Regions from separate parts of the Streptomyces sp. NPDC005803 genome, predicted to be linked through region 1. Evidence: riboswitches for the same ligand, from Rfam matches in the RefSeq annotation. Region 1 holds a riboswitch; each other region holds the start of a gene.
What was found. A riboswitch is a leader RNA that binds a small molecule or an ion and turns the genes downstream of it on or off. The one in region 1 is predicted to bind S-adenosylmethionine.
Positions count from the first base shown of each region.

Region 2: another riboswitch for S-adenosylmethionine. It lies ahead of ABZ454_RS12660 (hypothetical protein); the one in region 1 lies ahead of ABZ454_RS16255 (putative leader peptide).
Region 3: another riboswitch for S-adenosylmethionine. It lies ahead of ABZ454_RS08730 (aminotransferase class V-fold PLP-dependent enzyme); the one in region 1 lies ahead of ABZ454_RS16255 (putative leader peptide).

Region 1 covers NZ_JBEXXO010000010.1:69,674-75,015, reverse strand. Annotated here, with positions in the region: gene ABZ454_RS16280 (glutathione S-transferase C-terminal domain-containing protein) at 1-769, opposite strand, end outside; gene ABZ454_RS16275 (putative leader peptide) at 902-1,012, opposite strand; gene ABZ454_RS16270 (ferredoxin family protein) at 1,454-1,786, opposite strand; gene ABZ454_RS16265 (LLM class F420-dependent oxidoreductase) at 2,061-2,984, shown strand; gene ABZ454_RS16260 (DUF1684 domain-containing protein) at 3,066-3,890, shown strand; SAM riboswitch class IV at 3,979-4,092, shown strand; gene ABZ454_RS16255 (putative leader peptide) at 4,127-4,243, shown strand; gene ABZ454_RS16250 (ABC transporter substrate-binding protein) at 4,458-5,342, shown strand, end outside.
Region 2 covers NZ_JBEXXO010000007.1:151,687-157,028, reverse strand. Annotated here, with positions in the region: gene ABZ454_RS12665 (cytochrome P450) at 1-929, opposite strand, end outside; gene ABZ454_RS12660 (hypothetical protein) at 1,229-1,636, opposite strand; SAM riboswitch class IV at 1,684-1,793, opposite strand; gene ABZ454_RS12655 (phosphocholine-specific phospholipase C) at 1,906-3,972, opposite strand; gene ABZ454_RS12650 (hypothetical protein) at 4,338-4,817, shown strand; gene ABZ454_RS12645 (AAA family ATPase) at 4,943-5,342, shown strand, end outside.
Region 3 covers NZ_JBEXXO010000004.1:337,763-343,104, reverse strand. Annotated here, with positions in the region: gene ABZ454_RS08740 (ubiquinol-cytochrome c reductase cytochrome b subunit) at 1-1,507, shown strand, start outside; gene trpD (anthranilate phosphoribosyltransferase) at 1,630-2,694, shown strand; SAM riboswitch class IV at 2,821-2,938, shown strand; gene ABZ454_RS08730 (aminotransferase class V-fold PLP-dependent enzyme) at 3,111-4,490, shown strand; gene ABZ454_RS08725 (Lrp/AsnC ligand binding domain-containing protein) at 4,555-4,836, opposite strand; gene ABZ454_RS08720 (rhomboid family intramembrane serine protease) at 4,833-5,342, opposite strand, start outside.

The DNA of each region.
Region 1 (5,342 bases):
TGCCGTCGAGGTCGAGGTGGCCGCCGAAGGCAGGGTGGGCGGCCAGGTGGCGGGCGTAGGCCCACAGGGTCGGATGGTCGGCGATGCGCCGGACGGCTGAGGCGTCCAGGTGGTTGCGGTGCACGGTGTCGAGTTGGACCAGGGCGACCCACAACTCGACGTCCGCCGCCGTGATTTCGTCGCGAATCATGTACGTGCGGCCGACGAGCCATCGCTCCAGCACGCCCAGCGTCTCGAGCAGCATGGCGAGCGCCGCCGCGCGCTCAGCCTGCTCGCCGCCGGCCGATCCGGCGCTCTGCGCGGCCTGTTCGATGCCCGCGCACATCCGCTCGACGGCCTCGATCTCCGACTCGGCGCCGCACGGGTACGGCGAGGGTCGGTCGCCGCCGAAGCGGCGGGCGAGGTCGCGCATGATGTCCGGAGCGTGCGTGCTGACGATCCGTCCGGACCAGTCGTCGCTGAGCACCGGCGCGACGGCCGGACCGGCGTATCGGTGGGCGCTGGCCTCGTACAGCGGTTGCAGGGCCGAGTGGCCGCCCTCGGGGCAGTCGGGGACGGCCGACAGGAAGGTGGCCGGACAGACGGTGTCCAGGCCGAGCAGGCCGTGGGTGACGGCGATGCGCAGGCCATCGGGACACGCGGTCGACAGATGGAGGCGGTAGCGGCCCGGAACGGCGTAGTGGCCGCTGCGCGCGTCCTGGCCGATCCGGCCCCGGAAGGCGGGCGCGGGTCGGTCGGAGGCGTGGGCGGCCAACGGTGTGACGGACATGAATCTCCCCTGGAGCGGGCGCGGACGTACACGCGGCGGAAGCGACGTCGGGCGAGGGAGCGGGGCTCACCCGTATGCGCAGGTCAGGACGGCACCATCGTGGGGCATCCCTCGGCGCGGGATGGGCGCGGCTCAGCCCTGAGGGCTGATCGAACTGCAGACACGCTGCAGATCGATGTGCCGACGCGAGGTCAGAAGAGGCGAACGGCTCACTCGGACAGCGACCGGCTCCAGGCGCCTCATGTTTCCCTACCTGTTCACTAGGATTCCCCCAGTGAGTGTCGGACCGGCCGCGAGCGACGTCAAGAGGACCGTCCCGCATCGCGGACGCCCAGATGGACGGCGCCCCCGCTCGGCACGGTCACCACGCGTTTCCCACTGCACCGCCGGGACGGGGTGTATCCGGCGTCGGACGAGTCGGCGTCGGCGTGGGTGACGTGCCTGCGAGCTGCGTGATCACCGCTGAAGGCCCTGCCAAAAAGGGCCCGCAGGCTCTCGCCCGCGAAGACCCTCCGCACCGCCGGGACGACACACACCGTCGGGACGACGGGTTGTGAACCTGCGGCCCCTTGCCCGTTTGCGGAGCTTCTGAGCGGCGCGCGACACATCGTTCTTCGAGGCCGGTGTCCAGCGTCCTAGGCCGAGTGAAGGAGTCTGGTAGGAGCCTACGACCGCCCAGGCCAGTCAGTCCGGATACTCCGGCCCCTCCGCAGTGCGGGCGCCGAGCCTCCTCCCCCTGCCCCACCCCAGCTCTCGTCGATATCCGCCGAGCAGCCCGGATTCCTCGAGCTCTGTCACATCACGCACGTGCGAGCCGGGAGCGACCGCGGTAACCAGCGGGGCGACGAACAGCGCGTCGGTCGGGCAGTACGCCTCGCACTGGAAGCAGGTCTGGCAGCTGTCCTGGCGCGCGATCACCGGAACGCCGTCGGCGCCGCGGTCGAAGACGCGCGTCGGGCACACCTCGATGCACCGGTCACAGGCGATGCGGCGGTCCGGCTCGACGATCTCGATCATGGGGCCAGGCCTCCAGTCACGCCAAGGGACTGGAATGTCATGTCCGGACGGCTCCATACCTCGTCGAGCCCCCCGGTGAGCAGCCGGTGGTGCTGGGCCGGGTCCTGCGCCGGCCGGCCGGCCCGCTTCCTGCGCGCACCCCTCACCCACCGGTCCGCACCGGACCGACGACAGGCGGGCTGAGCCCCCGAGCCGGCCCTTGTACACATGACTGACAAGAAGCTGTCACACGCCGACCGGAATGCGGGTCCGGCCGACGCCTGTTCTGACTGACATGACTGTTGGAGTAGCCCTCAACGCGTCCGACGCGCCGAACCAGGTCGACGCCACCGTCCAACTGGCCCAGGAGGCCGCGGAGTTCGGTGTCGCGTCGGCCTGGTTCGGGCAGACCTTCGGCGCGGACTCACCCCAGCTCGCGGCGATCGTCGGGCGCGAAGTGCCCGGACTGCAGGTCGGCACCTCCGCGATCCCCGTATTCGGCCGGCACCCGCTGCTCGTCTCCAGCCAGGCCCAGACCGCCCAGGCCGCGACCCACGGCCGCTATCACCTCGGTCTGGCTCTGGGAACGAAACTGCTGACGGAGACGGGCTTCGGTCTGCCTTTCGAACGACCCATAGCCCGGCTGCGCGAATTCCTCACCGCCCTGCGGAAGTTGACCGAAACCGGCACGGCCGACTTCCACGGCGAACTACTCACCGCCACCACACCGATCACGGCGCGGGTTCCGGGTGCCGAGAACGGTGTCCCCCTGCTCGTCGCCGCGATGGGGCCGCAGGCTCTGCGGGCCAGCGGCGAGCTTGCCGACGGAATCCTGCCCTATCTGGCGGGACCGCGCGCCCTGGAGAACCACATCGTGCCCGCCCTGACCGCCGCAGCCGAGGCCGCGGGCCGCCCCGCGCCCAGGATCGTGGCCCTGGTGCCCGGCGTGGTCACCGACGACGTCGACGCGGTGCGGGCCAAGGCCACCGAGAACCTCGCGTTCTATGAACAGATCCCGTCCTACGCGCGGGTCATCGAACTCTCCGGCGGCAGGCGGGCCGTCGACCTGGCCGTGATCGGCGACGAGAAGACGGTCGAGGCCGAGGTACGCCGTTACCGCGACGCCGGCGCCACCGAGGTCGTGTTCTCCGGGACCGAGATCGCGGGAGAAGCCGACCGCCGACGCACCTGGCGGCTCCTCGGCGAACTGGCCGGCTGAGTACACCCCTCGGCTCGTCAGCCCCCTGCCTCCCCAGCATCCCCTGCACCTAAGGCACCCCCGGCACAAAGGAGATTCCCCATGACCATCGAGGCCACCACCACGGACCTCCACGCCTTCACCGAGATCTGGCTGGAGTGGCACCGCGCCCAGGAGGCCCGGCTCGCCGCCCCGCACGGGTTCCTGGCGGTCACCGGCCTGCACTGGCTCGACGACCGACCGCAGCGCTTCCCGGACGCGCCCGGCGCATGGCACACCGGCCCCGAAGGCGTCGTCGTACACCTCGACGAAGGTGAGGAACTGATCGTCGACGGAACGCCGGCACGCGGCGAACACCGCTTCGGTGTGCTTCCCGAGCGCGGCGGCGTCGACGCCGTCTGGGGAGACGCCGTCATCGAGGTCGCCAAGCGCGGCGGCCAGGACATCGTGCGCCCCCGGCACCCAGACGCGCCGCTGCGCACGGCCTTCACCGGAACGCCCGCCTACGCCCCCGACCCGCGCTGGGCCGTGACGGGCCGCTACATCCCGTTCGACACGCCACGGCCGACCACCGTGGGCGCCGCGGTCGAGGGCCTTGAGCATGTGTACGACGCCCCGGGCAGGGTCGAGTTCGAGCTGGACGGGCAACAGCTGGCGCTGACCGCGTTCCCCGGCCATGGTGCGGGACGGCTGATGGTGCTGTTCACCGACGCCACCTCCGGCCTCACCACGTACGCCGCCAACCGGGCCCTCGCCCTCGACCCTCCTGCCACCGACGGCACGGTCGTCGTGGACTTCAACCGCGCCACGAACCTGCCGTGCGCCTACACCGACCTGGCCACCTGCCCGCTGCCCCCGGCCGAGAACCGGCTGCCGGTGGCGATCGAGGCAGGCCAGAAGATCCCCCGCGAGCGCGGCGGCTTCTGAGCCGGACGCACTCTCGCCCCGACTCTCCTGGCAAGGCGTCCTTTTGCGTCATTGACGTACGCCAAGACCGCTCCGTACGATCACGAACGGCATTGAGTGTCAGCGTCAAGCCCTGGCTCGCTGACCGGCAACCCTCCCCCGCGGTGGGGTGCTCCAGGTGAAAGCCCGGCGGGATCACCGACGATCTCCGCAAGCGCGTGGCCCCGTGATCGGGGCCGGATATGTGGAGGACCGACATGCGGCACGGTGGTGACCTCAGCGCCCGCTTCGCCGGCGCCACCGTGTTCTCCCGGCTCTCCCGTCGGCGCCACATCGACCTCAAGCGCTCGACCAGCTGTCTCTGTCAGGTCTGACGGGCCTTCCCGCCGCTGGTCGCAGTACGGCACCTGTCGTCGCGCACCCGCCCGCGCCTGATCTCTGCCTGTCTTTGATCCCCCGTTTCGTCCTGTCCCCGTCTGCACCGCGCTCCCCCGGCACCGGCGTCGCGCCGGCCGGGGCAGCATGCCCACGCACGGACGTGCCCTGCGCCACAGCCGTGCCTGGTGACTCGAGTAGGAGAAGCCCTCCGTGACTGCACTTTCCGATGTCAGAACCTCCCGGTGGGCGGCACTGACCGCCCTTGTGACCACCAGTGTCCTGCTGACCGCCTGCGGCTCCGGCGGCGGCGATTCCGGCACCGGCGCCGGGCAGCCCAAGTCCGGCCGCACCCTGACCTTCGCGGTGGGTTCGGACTCCGGCTGCGTGGATCCGCAGCAGGTCGCCAGCAACGAGACCATCTACTCTGTGCGCCAGGTCGTGGACTCACTCACGGACCAGGACCCCAGGACCGGCAAGATCGTGCCGTGGCTGGCGAAGAGCTGGGATGTCAGCTCCGACGCCACGACGTTCACGTTCTACCTGAGGTCGGGTGTCACCTTCAGCGACGGCTCGAAGCTGAGCGCGCAGGTGGTCAAGGACAACTTCGACGCGGTGCCGAAGCTCGGCGCTCTGGGGACGCTCGCCGAGGGCTATCTGAGCGGCGTCAAGTCCACCACGGTGGTCGACCCGCTCACCGTCAAGGTGACCTTCAGCCAGCCCAACGCTCAGTTCCTGCAGGCCACTTCGACCCACTCGCTCGGGATCGAGTCGTCGGCGAGCGTGAAGAAGACCCCGCAGCAGAAGTGCAGCGACGGGGTGATCGGGTCCGGACCCTTCGTGTTGAAGCAGTACGTGCAGAACCAGTCGATCACCCTGGCCAAGCGCACGGGATACGCGTGGGGTTCCTCGCGGTGGAGCAAGAAGGGCGAGGCGTACCTCGACAAGCTGGTATTCAAGGTCGTCCCGGAGGCGGGCATACGGGCCGGCAGTCTCCAGTCCGGCCAGGTGGACGCGATCAGCAGCGTGGGCAAGGCCAACGAGGCGGCGCTCAAGGGCGGTCAGGTCGCCCTGCAGCGACGGGCCAACCCCGGCGTC
Region 2 (5,342 bases), on a different contig from region 1:
GCCCAGCGACCGGAGAGGATCTGGGTGGGCGTGTCCTCCCAGAGCACCTCGTTCATGGCCTCGCCGATACTTCGCCGGCCGCCGGCCATGGAGTCGGCGAACTCGTCCTCGGTCAGCATCAGCCGCAGGGAGTTGCTGATCCAGTCGGCGGTGGTGAGGTGCCCGGCGGCCGTGATGGCCATCAGGTCGAGCATGTACTCCTCGTCGGTGAACGCCTCGGGGAAGGCGAGCATGCGGGAGGTCACGTCGTCCCCCGGCGCGGCCCGCTTCGCGGCCACCAGCCGGGCCATGTGCTCGCCGAATCGCAGGTGGGCGCTCTGCGCGTCCGGGCCGCCGTCAGCAAGATCCTTCAACACCCGGGCGATGTCGGCGCCTTCGTCGTCGGGGAACCCGACCAGGCGCGCGAGGACGAGCACGGGAAGGGGTTCGCAGAAGTCGGCGACGAGATCGGCCGTCCCCCGGCTGCACACATCGTCGATCAGGCGGTCGGCCAACTGCTCGCAGTCCCTGCGGATCTGATGCGGATCGGCGCCTTCGAGGGCCGGCCCGACCATGCGGGCATGCCGCAGGTGTTCCTCCCCCGCGCTGAAGTAGATGGACGGCAGGGGCCGTCCCACCATCGGCAGCAGCGGCCAGTCGTCGGGGATGTGCGGCCACTGGTTCCACAGCCCCACGTCGCGCGGGAACAGCGCACCGTCGCTGGTGACTTGGTGCAGTTCGCGGTACCCGATCACCAGCCAGGCGGGGAACCCGCCCGGAAGCTCCACGGGGACGACCGGCCCGTGGTCGCGCCGCATGGCGCGGTAGACGGCCTGGGGCTCGGTCTGGAATGCGGCCCCGCCGAGCGGCACGGCCCCGGCGTGCGCCGGACACCCGGGAGGCGGAGGAGGAGAGGCCGGCGCGGGCTCTGCGGAAGAAGGGCGCGTCATGAGTCCTGACTCCTGTGGCGACAGCTGCACGCGTCCCGATCATGCGATCAACGCAGCTTCACTATAAGGATTTTGTGTGACGCCGGAACGGTCAACGGCGATCAATCTCACACACCGTCCGGGCAACGCGAAGACATCTCAACACAATTAATGACCATAACGATCTACCGCCCCGGGAGCTCCGGGACGGCTGCGGCAGGGGACCGGCCGGCCCGGTCCCCTGCCGAAACCGTGCGGCCGACGCCCGCGCGGCGACCGGGCGGGACGGACGCATCAGGCCCGGGAGGAAAGGCCCCGACTCACGCGGCCCCGCCCTCGCAGAGCTCCCCGCCCTCCAACGCGACGTTGACCAGTCCCGCACCCCGCCCCGCGGTGCCCCCGATGCCGTCACCGTCGCCGTGCACCAGCTTCAGCGCGTGCCAGCGCGACAGCCAGTACACCCGCCCACGATGACCCGCGAGCGTCTCCCGCAGGGCCTCGGGGGTGTGTGTCCAGACGGCGGGCAGGTCGCTCGCGTAGTCGAAAGCGGGCCGCAGCCCGACCCATCCGTCGTCCCGGACGTCATCGGAGGTGAGCAGGATCTCGACGGCCTGCCCCGGTTCCTGGCGGCACTTCTTGGCGTGGATCCAGTGCACACGGTGGCCCGCGGCGTAGCGGGAGCAGCCGTCGCTCCGCACGGAGCCGTTGTCGGTGAGGTGACGCAGCATGGTGGGGTTCGCCTTCCGGGGTGAGGACCCCGAGTGCCCCGCACCGCGGTCCGCTGTTCCCCGCACCCTGCGCACGGGGCAGGTCGTCACCCGGAGCACCCGCAGCGGAGCGGGGTGCCGTCCAGCAAGCCGGGGCTGCGCACTGGAACTCATGACCCATACACGACTCTAACTCACCCGCACCGGCCGGCCCGACGGGCGGTCAGGAGCGTGCGCTCGCCCGTCCGCGGCGCCGCTCGCCCCCGGCCCGCCGCCGGACCGACGCGCACTCACCCGGTGACGAGCCCCGGGTCGCTCGAACCGGCCTGGCCGTTCTCCACGTGTCCGGCGAACCGGCGCAGGAAGGTGGCGTCCGCGTCGGAGACGACCGTGACGTCGTACCAGCGCTTGCTCCCGCGCAGGTCGAGCACGTGCTTCACGGTCGCCCCCGCACGGACCGCGAAGGTCTGCGCCCCTCCCCCGTAGCCGGCGGCACTGCGCACGGTCAGGCGCACGGTCGCGGGACCACCGTTGACGAACGTCAGCTGGAGCCCGCCGGAGGCAGCGTCATGGCGGGCCGTCACCTCGGGGCCCGCCGCCTTCCCGCCCGCCCGGAAGGTGCGCAGGAAGCCGTTGGGCCCGTGGACGGTGAGGTCGGTCACTCCCTTCGAATAGGCGGTGTTCCAGGTGTCCGCGAGGGACTTCCCGGCCTCGGTGGTGTAGGTCCAGGGCCCGTCGGTGCGGTTCGCGGAGGTCACCAGGAACTGCGCCCCGGCGGCGGCTCCGCCGCTGAAGGTGAGGCGGTACTTGCCGGTGGCCGTATCGGCGGCGCCGTCGACGAAGGGCGCGTAGCGCAGCGGCCGGGTGGGCCGGGCCCCCTTCTCCTGCTGGGGCACGCTGCCGGCGGCGGGCGGCGCGGGGACGTAGTCGGGGTGCCGGTCGCTGTCCGGCGGCTCGTACTCGTCGGTCGACGGCAGCGGCACCGCCGAGGTGTCCGTACGGCTGAAGTCGAAGGCGGAGGTGAGGTCGCCGCAGACGGCGCGCCGCCAGGGCGAGATGTTGGGCTCGCGCACACCGAAGCGCTGCTCCATGAACCGGATGACGGAGGTGTGGTCGAAGACCTCGGAGCACGCGAATCCGCCGGTGCTCCACGGGGAGACGACCAGCATGGGGACCCGCTGGCCGAGGCCGTACGGCCCGGCCGCGTACCGGATGTCACCGGGGAAGAAGTCGGCGGAGGTGTCGACGGTGGACAGCCCCTGCGCGGGCCCCGACGGGACGAAGGGCGGCACGACGTGGTCGAAGAAGCCGTCGTTCTCGTCGTAGGTGATGAAGAGGGCGGTCCGGCCCCAGACCTCGGGATCGGCGGTCAGCGCGTCGAGCACCTGCGAGATGTACCAGGCTCCGTAGTTCGCGGGCCAGTTGGGGTGCTCGCTGTAGGCCTCCGGGGAGACGACCCAGGACACCTTGGGCAGCGTCCCGGCCCGGACGTCGGCCTTCAGGTCGTCAAGGAGGCCGCCACCGTTCTTGATGTCGGTGCCGGTGCGCGCCTTGTCGTAGAGGGGGTCGCCGGGTGCGGCATTGCGATAACTGTTGAAGTACAGGAGCGAGTTGTCACCGTACGTACCCCGGTAGGCATCGCCGATCCACCCCCAGGACCCGGCGGCGTCGAGCCCGTCGCCGATGTCCTGGTAGACCTTCCACGAGACCCCGGCCTGCTCCAGCCGCTCGGGGTAGGTGGTCCATCCGTACCCCGCCTCGTCGTTGCCGAGCACGGGACCGCCGCCGGACCCGTCGTTCCCCGTGTGCCCGCTCCACAGGTAGTAGCGGTTCGGGTCCGTGCTCCCGATGAACGAGCAGTGGTACGCGTCGCAGACGGTGAACGCGTCGGCGAGGGCGTAGTGGAACGGAATGTCCTCGCGTGTGAGGTGCGCCATCGTCGTCGCCGTCTTGGCGGGCACCCACTGGTCGTACGCACCCTTGTTGAACGCCCGGTGGCCGCCGGCCCAGTCGTGGTTCAGGTCCCGGAGGAACTGCATGCCGAGATCGTCGGCGGGCGGACGGAACGGCAGCACCTCCTTGCCGAGCCCGTCCGTCTGGTGCCAGACCGGCTTCCCGCTGGGCAGCGTGACCGGTCGCGGATCACCGAAGCCGCGGACGCCCCTCATGGTGCCGAAGTAGTGGTCGAAGGAACGATTCTCCTGCATCAGGACGACGATGTGTTCGACGTCCTGGAGCGTGCCCGTACGACCCCGCGCGGGCAGGGAGGCGGCGCGGGCGATGCTGTTCGACAACGCGGTGTAGGCGGCCGTGCCTCCGGCGAGTTGGAGGAGGCGGCGACGGCTGAGTTCTGCCATGGGTGGGGGCCTCTGCGGGTGAGGGGGCGTGGGGGCGAAAGCGACTGGAGTGTTCCAGAATCGGACGGCCCCGCGGAAGACCCGTGCGGTGTGCACGTGGTGTCGGCCGGCGGAACAGTGGAGGACGGCGAGGGGCGGAGCAGGGCTCCTTCCGCCGGGGCCGCCGTGCCACGTCCGCACAGGCCGGCATCGGGGCGTTCTCAGGAGGGGTAGCCCCCGGGCGCTCTGGGGGGAAACCCCCACACCGGCTGGGGGGTAACCCCCAGGAAGATCGGGGAGAAACCGGGTCGTCCGGAGGACGCCGGGTCCGTAGGTTCAGGGGTGAGATAAACACACCGCTCCCCACCGCCTTCGGAGGCCCCCTCGTGACCGCCCCATCGCTCCAGCCGACGCGCACGCTTCACCCGCTTCTGGCGGCCTTCGTGCGCTTTGTGATCTGCGGCGGCGGGGTCGGGGTCGCCTCCAGTGGTGTCCTGGTGCTCCTCCACGGCCGGATGCCGCTGGCCGTCGCCAACGCTCTGGTCACGGTCGTGTCCACGGTGATCGCGACCGAGCTGCACAGCCGGGTCTCCTTCCGCAGCGGGCGCGGGGGGTGGGGCGTTCACCTTCAGTCCGGGCTGACCGTCGCCGTCAGCTACGCCTTCACGACCGGGGCGCTGCTCTGCCTGTACGCGATCCAGGCCGAGCCGTCGACGCTCGTCCAGCAGAGCGTCTACCTGTCCGCCTCGGCGCTCGCCGGTGCCGGGCGGTTCGCGCTGCTGCGGGTGGTCGTCTTCCGCGAGCGCGCGGCCGACGGGGTGCGTGAGGGGTCGCTCGGCAAGTCGTCCGTGGTCATGGCGGCCTGAGTACGACAGCTCACACGTCAGCGCGTGGCGCGTGAAGGTTGGTTATCCTGACCAGCGTTCCAGCTGATCACGGTGGGCCCCGTCGGCCACCGGCGCGGGCTGCGCGCCCGTCGAGGGGAGTGCACGTGCAGGGTCCAGCGGCGAGCCGGGGTTCGGTCAGGAAGGCCGAACAGGCCTGGAGCCAGGCGATGGCGCTGATGCAGCGCGGGGACACCGCGGGCGCCGGCATGCAGTTCACGCTCGCCACGACCCACGATCCCTCCGCCGCCGACGCGTGGCTGGGGCTGCACGCGACCGGTCAGCGGCAGGAGGAGGCGCTGGACGCCATGCTCCGGTGCTCCGGGACCTTCGGGGCGCTGCGCACCAAGTTCGGGCTGCCGCTGCGGTCCACGTTCCAGATCGGCCACTACGTCACCTTCCGGCTGGAGAACGCACGCGACCTGTGGCTGGCGGCCATGTCCTCGCTGCTGGACAAGAAGCGGGTCGACGAGGCGTGGGCCGGGCTGAGGACCGCGCAACTCGACT
Region 3 (5,342 bases), on a different contig from region 1:
GGACCACTGGTCCTTCATGCTCGGGGAGATCTGCCTCTACAGCTTCATCATCATCATCCTCACGGGTGTGTACCTGACGCTGTTCTTCCACCCGAGCATGAACGAGGTCGTCTACCACGGCCCGTACGAGCCCATGCAGGGCATCCGGATGTCCGAGGCCTACGCCTCGACGCTGGACATCAGCTTCGACGTCCGCGGTGGTCTGCTGGTCCGGCAGATCCACCACTGGGCAGCGGTGATCTTCCTCGCCGGCATGTTCGTGCACATGTTCCGGGTGTTCTTCACCGGTGCGTACCGCAAGCCGCGCGAGATCAACTGGCTCTTCGGCTTCCTGCTGTTCGTGCTCGGCATGTTCACCGGCTTCACCGGCTACTCGCTGCCCGACGACCTGCTGTCCGGTACGGGTGTGCGCTTCACCCAGGGCGCGATCCTGTCGATGCCCGTCGTCGGCACGTACATCTCGATGTTCCTGTTCGGCGGGGAGTTCCCCGGCGGCGACATCGTCGCCCGGTTCTACTCGATCCACATCCTGCTGCTGCCGGGCATCATGCTCGGGCTGCTGGTCGGCCACCTGATCCTGGTCTTCTACCACAAGCACACGCAGTTCGCGGGTCCCGGACGCACGAACAACAACGTCGTCGGCATGCCCCTGCTGCCGGTGTACATGGCCAAGGCCGGCGGCTTCTTCTTCCTGGTCTTCGGCTTCATCGCGATCATCGCGGCCATCGCCTCCATCAACCCGATCTGGGCGATCGGCCCGTACCGGCCCGACCAGGTGTCCACGGGCGCCCAGCCGGACTGGTACATGGGCTTCGCCGAAGGCTTCGTCCGTGTGATGCCGGGCTGGGAGATCAACCTCTGGGGCCACACGCTGGTCCTGGGCGTGCTCATCCCGCTGGTCCTGTTCGGCGTGATCCTCGCCGCGCTGGCGCTGTACCCGTTCATCGAGTCCTGGATCACCGGGGACAAGCGCGAACACCACATCCTGGACAAGCCGCGCAACGCCCCGACCCGCACGGCGCTCGGCGTCGCCTGGGTGACGATCTACTTCGTCATGCTCATCGGCGGCGGCAACGACATCTGGGCGACGCACTTCCACCTGTCGCTCAACGCGATCAGCTGGTTCGTCCGCATCGCCTTCTTCGTCGGACCCGTCCTGGCGTTCATCGTCACCCGGCGGATCTGCCTCGGCCTTCAGCGCCGCGACAAGGAGAAGGTGCTGCACGGACGCGAGTCCGGTCTCATCAAGCGCCTGCCGCACGGTGAGTTCGTCGAGGTCCACGAGCCGCTCGGGCCGGAGCAGCTGCACACGCTCACCGCGCACGAGCAGTACAAGCCGGTCGAGATCGGCCCGACGGTCGACGAGAACGGCGTCGAGCGCAAGGTGTCCCCGGTGCAGAAGCTGCGGGCCAGGCTCAGCAAGGCGTACTACGGCGAGAACAACCAGATCGCCAAGCCCACCGCCGAGGAGTACAAGGAGATCACCAGCGGCCACGGCCACCACTGATCACCTGAACTGATCGCCACAGCAGGAGCCCCGTCCATTCGATGGACGGGGCTCTTCGCTGTCCACGGAGGCTCGATAGGGTGGCCCCATCCCTTTATCGGCTGTGGACCCAGGAGCGGACCATGAACGTTGTGACCCCGGACGGCGGCGACAGCGTGGCGGCTCGTACCTGGCCCGGCGTGCTGACCCCCCTGCTGCGCGGCCAGGACCTGACCGCGGACGACACCGCCTGGGCGATGGACCGCATCATGAGCGGCGAGGCGACCGATGTGCAGATCGCCGGGTTCGCGGTGGCGCTGCGCGCCAAGGGCGAGACCGTCACGGAGGTCTCCGGCCTGGTCCGCGCGATGTACGAGCACGCCACGACCATCCACGTCCCCGGCCGCACGGTCGACATCGTGGGCACCGGCGGCGACATGGCCAAGACGGTCAACATCTCCACCATGTCGGCGATCGTCGTGGCGGGGACCGGCGCCAAGGTCGTCAAGCACGGCAACCGCGCCTCGTCGTCGGCCAGCGGCTCCTCCGACGTCCTCGGCAAGCTCGGTGTCAACCTGGAACTGTCCCCGCAGCGCGTCGTCGAGGTCGCCGAGGAGGCGGGCATCACCTTCTGCTTCGCCGTGAAGTTCCACCCCGCCCTGAGGTACGCGGCGAAGGCCCGGTCGGAGCTCGGCGCGCCGACCACGTTCAACATCCTCGGTCCGCTCACCAATCCGGCCAAGGTGCGTTCGCAGGCGATCGGTGTCGCCGATCTGCGGATGGCGCCCATCGTCGCGGGCGTCCTCGCCGAGCGCGGCAACTCCGCGCTGGTCTTCCGGGGCGACGACGGTCTGGACGAGCTGACCACCACCGCGACCTCCCGGGTCTGGATCGCGAGGAACGGGGCGGTGCGCGAGGAGGCCTTCGACCCGCGCGACGTGGGCCTCGACCTGGTGCCGGTGGACGCGCTGCGGGGGGCCGACGCCTCGTACAACGCCGATGTGGCCCGCCGGCTGCTGGCCGGGGAGACGGGCCCCGTCCGGGACGCCGTCCTGCTCAACTCGGCGGCGGCGCTCGTCGCGCTGGACCCGGGGGAGGGCACGCTCGCCGAGCAGCTCACCGCGGGCATCGCGAAGGCCGCCGAGTCCATCGACTCGGGCGCGGCAGGCCGGGCGCTGGAGAGATGGGTCGTGGCCAGCAACGCCTGAGCGGCTGCCGTACGGCCCTGACCGGTCGTCCGGCCGTCCCGGAGCGCACGGAACACGAGGCGGGGCGCAGTCCAGATCATGGACTGCGCCTTGCGCGTTCGCGCACGTATGGCAAGATGCTGCGCAGGTCATGAGTGACAGCGACTACGGCCCCGGCCCGCTGTCCGGCAACCCTCCGTCCGTGGCGGGGTGCCCCGGGTGAAGACCAGGCCGCAGGCAGCGAGGTCTGCGGCAAGCGCGGACCCCTCGACATCGTGAGATGTCCACCCGTGGGGTCCTGGTCCTCAGGGAGCCTCTTGTGAGCACGCGAATGCGATAGGGCTTTTCGGCCCTTCTCCGCACACCCTCTTCTTCCCTCCGTGCTGCCGCGTATCCGCAGGCACGCGGAATTCGCCTGCCTGTTACGGGAGTTCGTCATGTCTGTCCTCACTGCTGCCACCGACCAGTCGATTTGTTCCCCCCTGCCGGTTCTGGGCAAGGATGTAACGGTTCCGCTGGTCACCGGCGGTGAGGTCACGTACGCCGCGCTGGACTACGCCGCCAGCGCCCCGGCGCTGCAGCGGGTGTGGGACGACGTGGCCGCGTACGCGCCGTACTACGGCAGCGTCCACCGGGGTGCCGGCTACCTCTCGCAGCTCTCCACGGACCTCTTCGAGTCCAGCCGCGAGACCGTCGCGGAGTTCCTCGGCTGCCGTGCCGAGGACCAGGTGGTCTTCACCCGTTCGACCACCGACTCGCTCAACCTGCTCGCCGCCGCCCTGCCCGCCGACTGCCAGGTGTTCGTCTTCGAGACCGAGCACCACGCCTCGCTGCTGCCCTGGCGCGACGCCCGCGTGACGTACCTGAACGCCCCGCGCACCCCGGCCCAGGCCGTCCAGACGCTGGAGCGGGCGCTCGCCGACCGCGAGCCCTACGGGCCCGCGCTGGTCTGCGTCACCGGCGCCTCCAACGTCACCGGCGAGCTGTGGCCGGTCAAGGAGCTCGCCGCCGCCGCCCACGCCCACGGTGCCCGCATCGTGCTGGACGCCGCCCAGCTCGCCCCGCACCACCCCGTCGACATCGCCGCGCTGGACGTCGACTGGGTCGCCTTCTCCGGGCACAAGCTGTACGCGCCGTTCGGCTCGGGCGTCCTCGCCGGCCGCTCCGACTGGCTGCGCGAGGCCGAGCCCTACCTGGCCGGCGGCGGCGCCTCCCGCCAGGTGGCCCGGCGGGCCGACGGCGGGGTGGACGTCGAATGGCACACCACCGCCGCCCGTCACGAGGCCGGCTCGCCGAACGTGATCGGCGTCTACTCCATCGCCTCCGCCTGCAAGGCGCTGACCGAGGCCGGGTTCGACAGCCTCGTCGCCCGGGAACAGCGGCTCGTCGCCGCGGTCCGCGCCGGACTCGCCGAGGTCCCCGAGGTCAAGGTGCTCTCGCTGTTCGGCGACGACGCCCCGCGGGTGGGCGTCATCTCCTTCGTGGTCGAGGGCTGGAACAGCTCGCACTTCGCCGCGGCGCTCTCGGCCGAGTACGGCATCGGGGTCCGTGACGGACTCTTCTGCGCCCACCCGCTCGTGCGCACCCTGCTCGGCAGCGACCCGCAGGACGTCGGCGAGTGCGGCGCGCCCGAGGCGGAGCCGGGCCAGAAGTCCCTCAACGCGATCCGGGTCAGCTTCGGCGCCGGCACGCCGGACGAGCACATCGAGCGCTTCCTGGGGGCGGTCAAGGAGCTCGTCAGCGAGGGTGCCCAGTGGAAGTACCGCACCGAGGGCGGCCGTTGCGTCCCGGACCGGGGCGCGGCCACCCAGATCTGAGCCCCTCAGCCGGTTCGGCCGGGTACGGACCGCGGTCCGTACCCGGCCGGACGTGCTGAGCCGACTACGCGTCCAGGCCGATGGCGAAGGCCGCCTCCAGGTCGTGCTGCGAGTACGTACGGAACGCCACGTGGGTGTCGGTTCCCTCGACACCCGGGATCTTGCTGATCCGGCCGGGGATGACGTCGGCGAGGTCGTCGTGCCTGGACACCCGGACCATGGCGATCAGGTCGTACGTGCCGGTGACCGAGAAGACCTCGCTGACACTGTCCAGCGCGGCGATGGCCTCGGCGATCTCCGGAATCCGGTCCACGCTGGTTTTGATGAGCACGATCGCGGTGATCACGGCTGGCTTTCTCCCTCTGTGGCCGTGGCTGGAGACTTCACTCTAGTCTCACGCCGGTAGCGCCCCCAGGCGTACAGGAACCCGGTGGCGAAGCCGACCACGTGGGCGAGGTAGGCCACGCCGGGACCGCTGCCCGCCCCCTCGGCCGCCAGCCACTGCAGGACGAACCAGAACACCAGCACGATCCAGGCGGGAAAGCGCAGCGGCAGGAACAGCAGGAACGGGAACAGGCTGGTGACCCGGGCCCGGGGGAAGAGGTAGAGGAAGGCTCCCAGGACCGCCGAGATGGCCCCCGACGCGCCGACCAGCGTCTGGTCGGAGGCGGAGTGCGCGGCCGCGTAGGCGAGCAGGGCCAGATAGCCGCAGCCGAGGTAGAAGAGCGCGAATTCGATGTGGCCCATGCGTTCCTCGGCCATCGCCCCGAACACGTACAGGAACAGTATGTTGCCGAGCAGATGCAGCCAGCTGCCGTGCACGAACAGCGCGGTGAGCGGGGTGAGCACGGC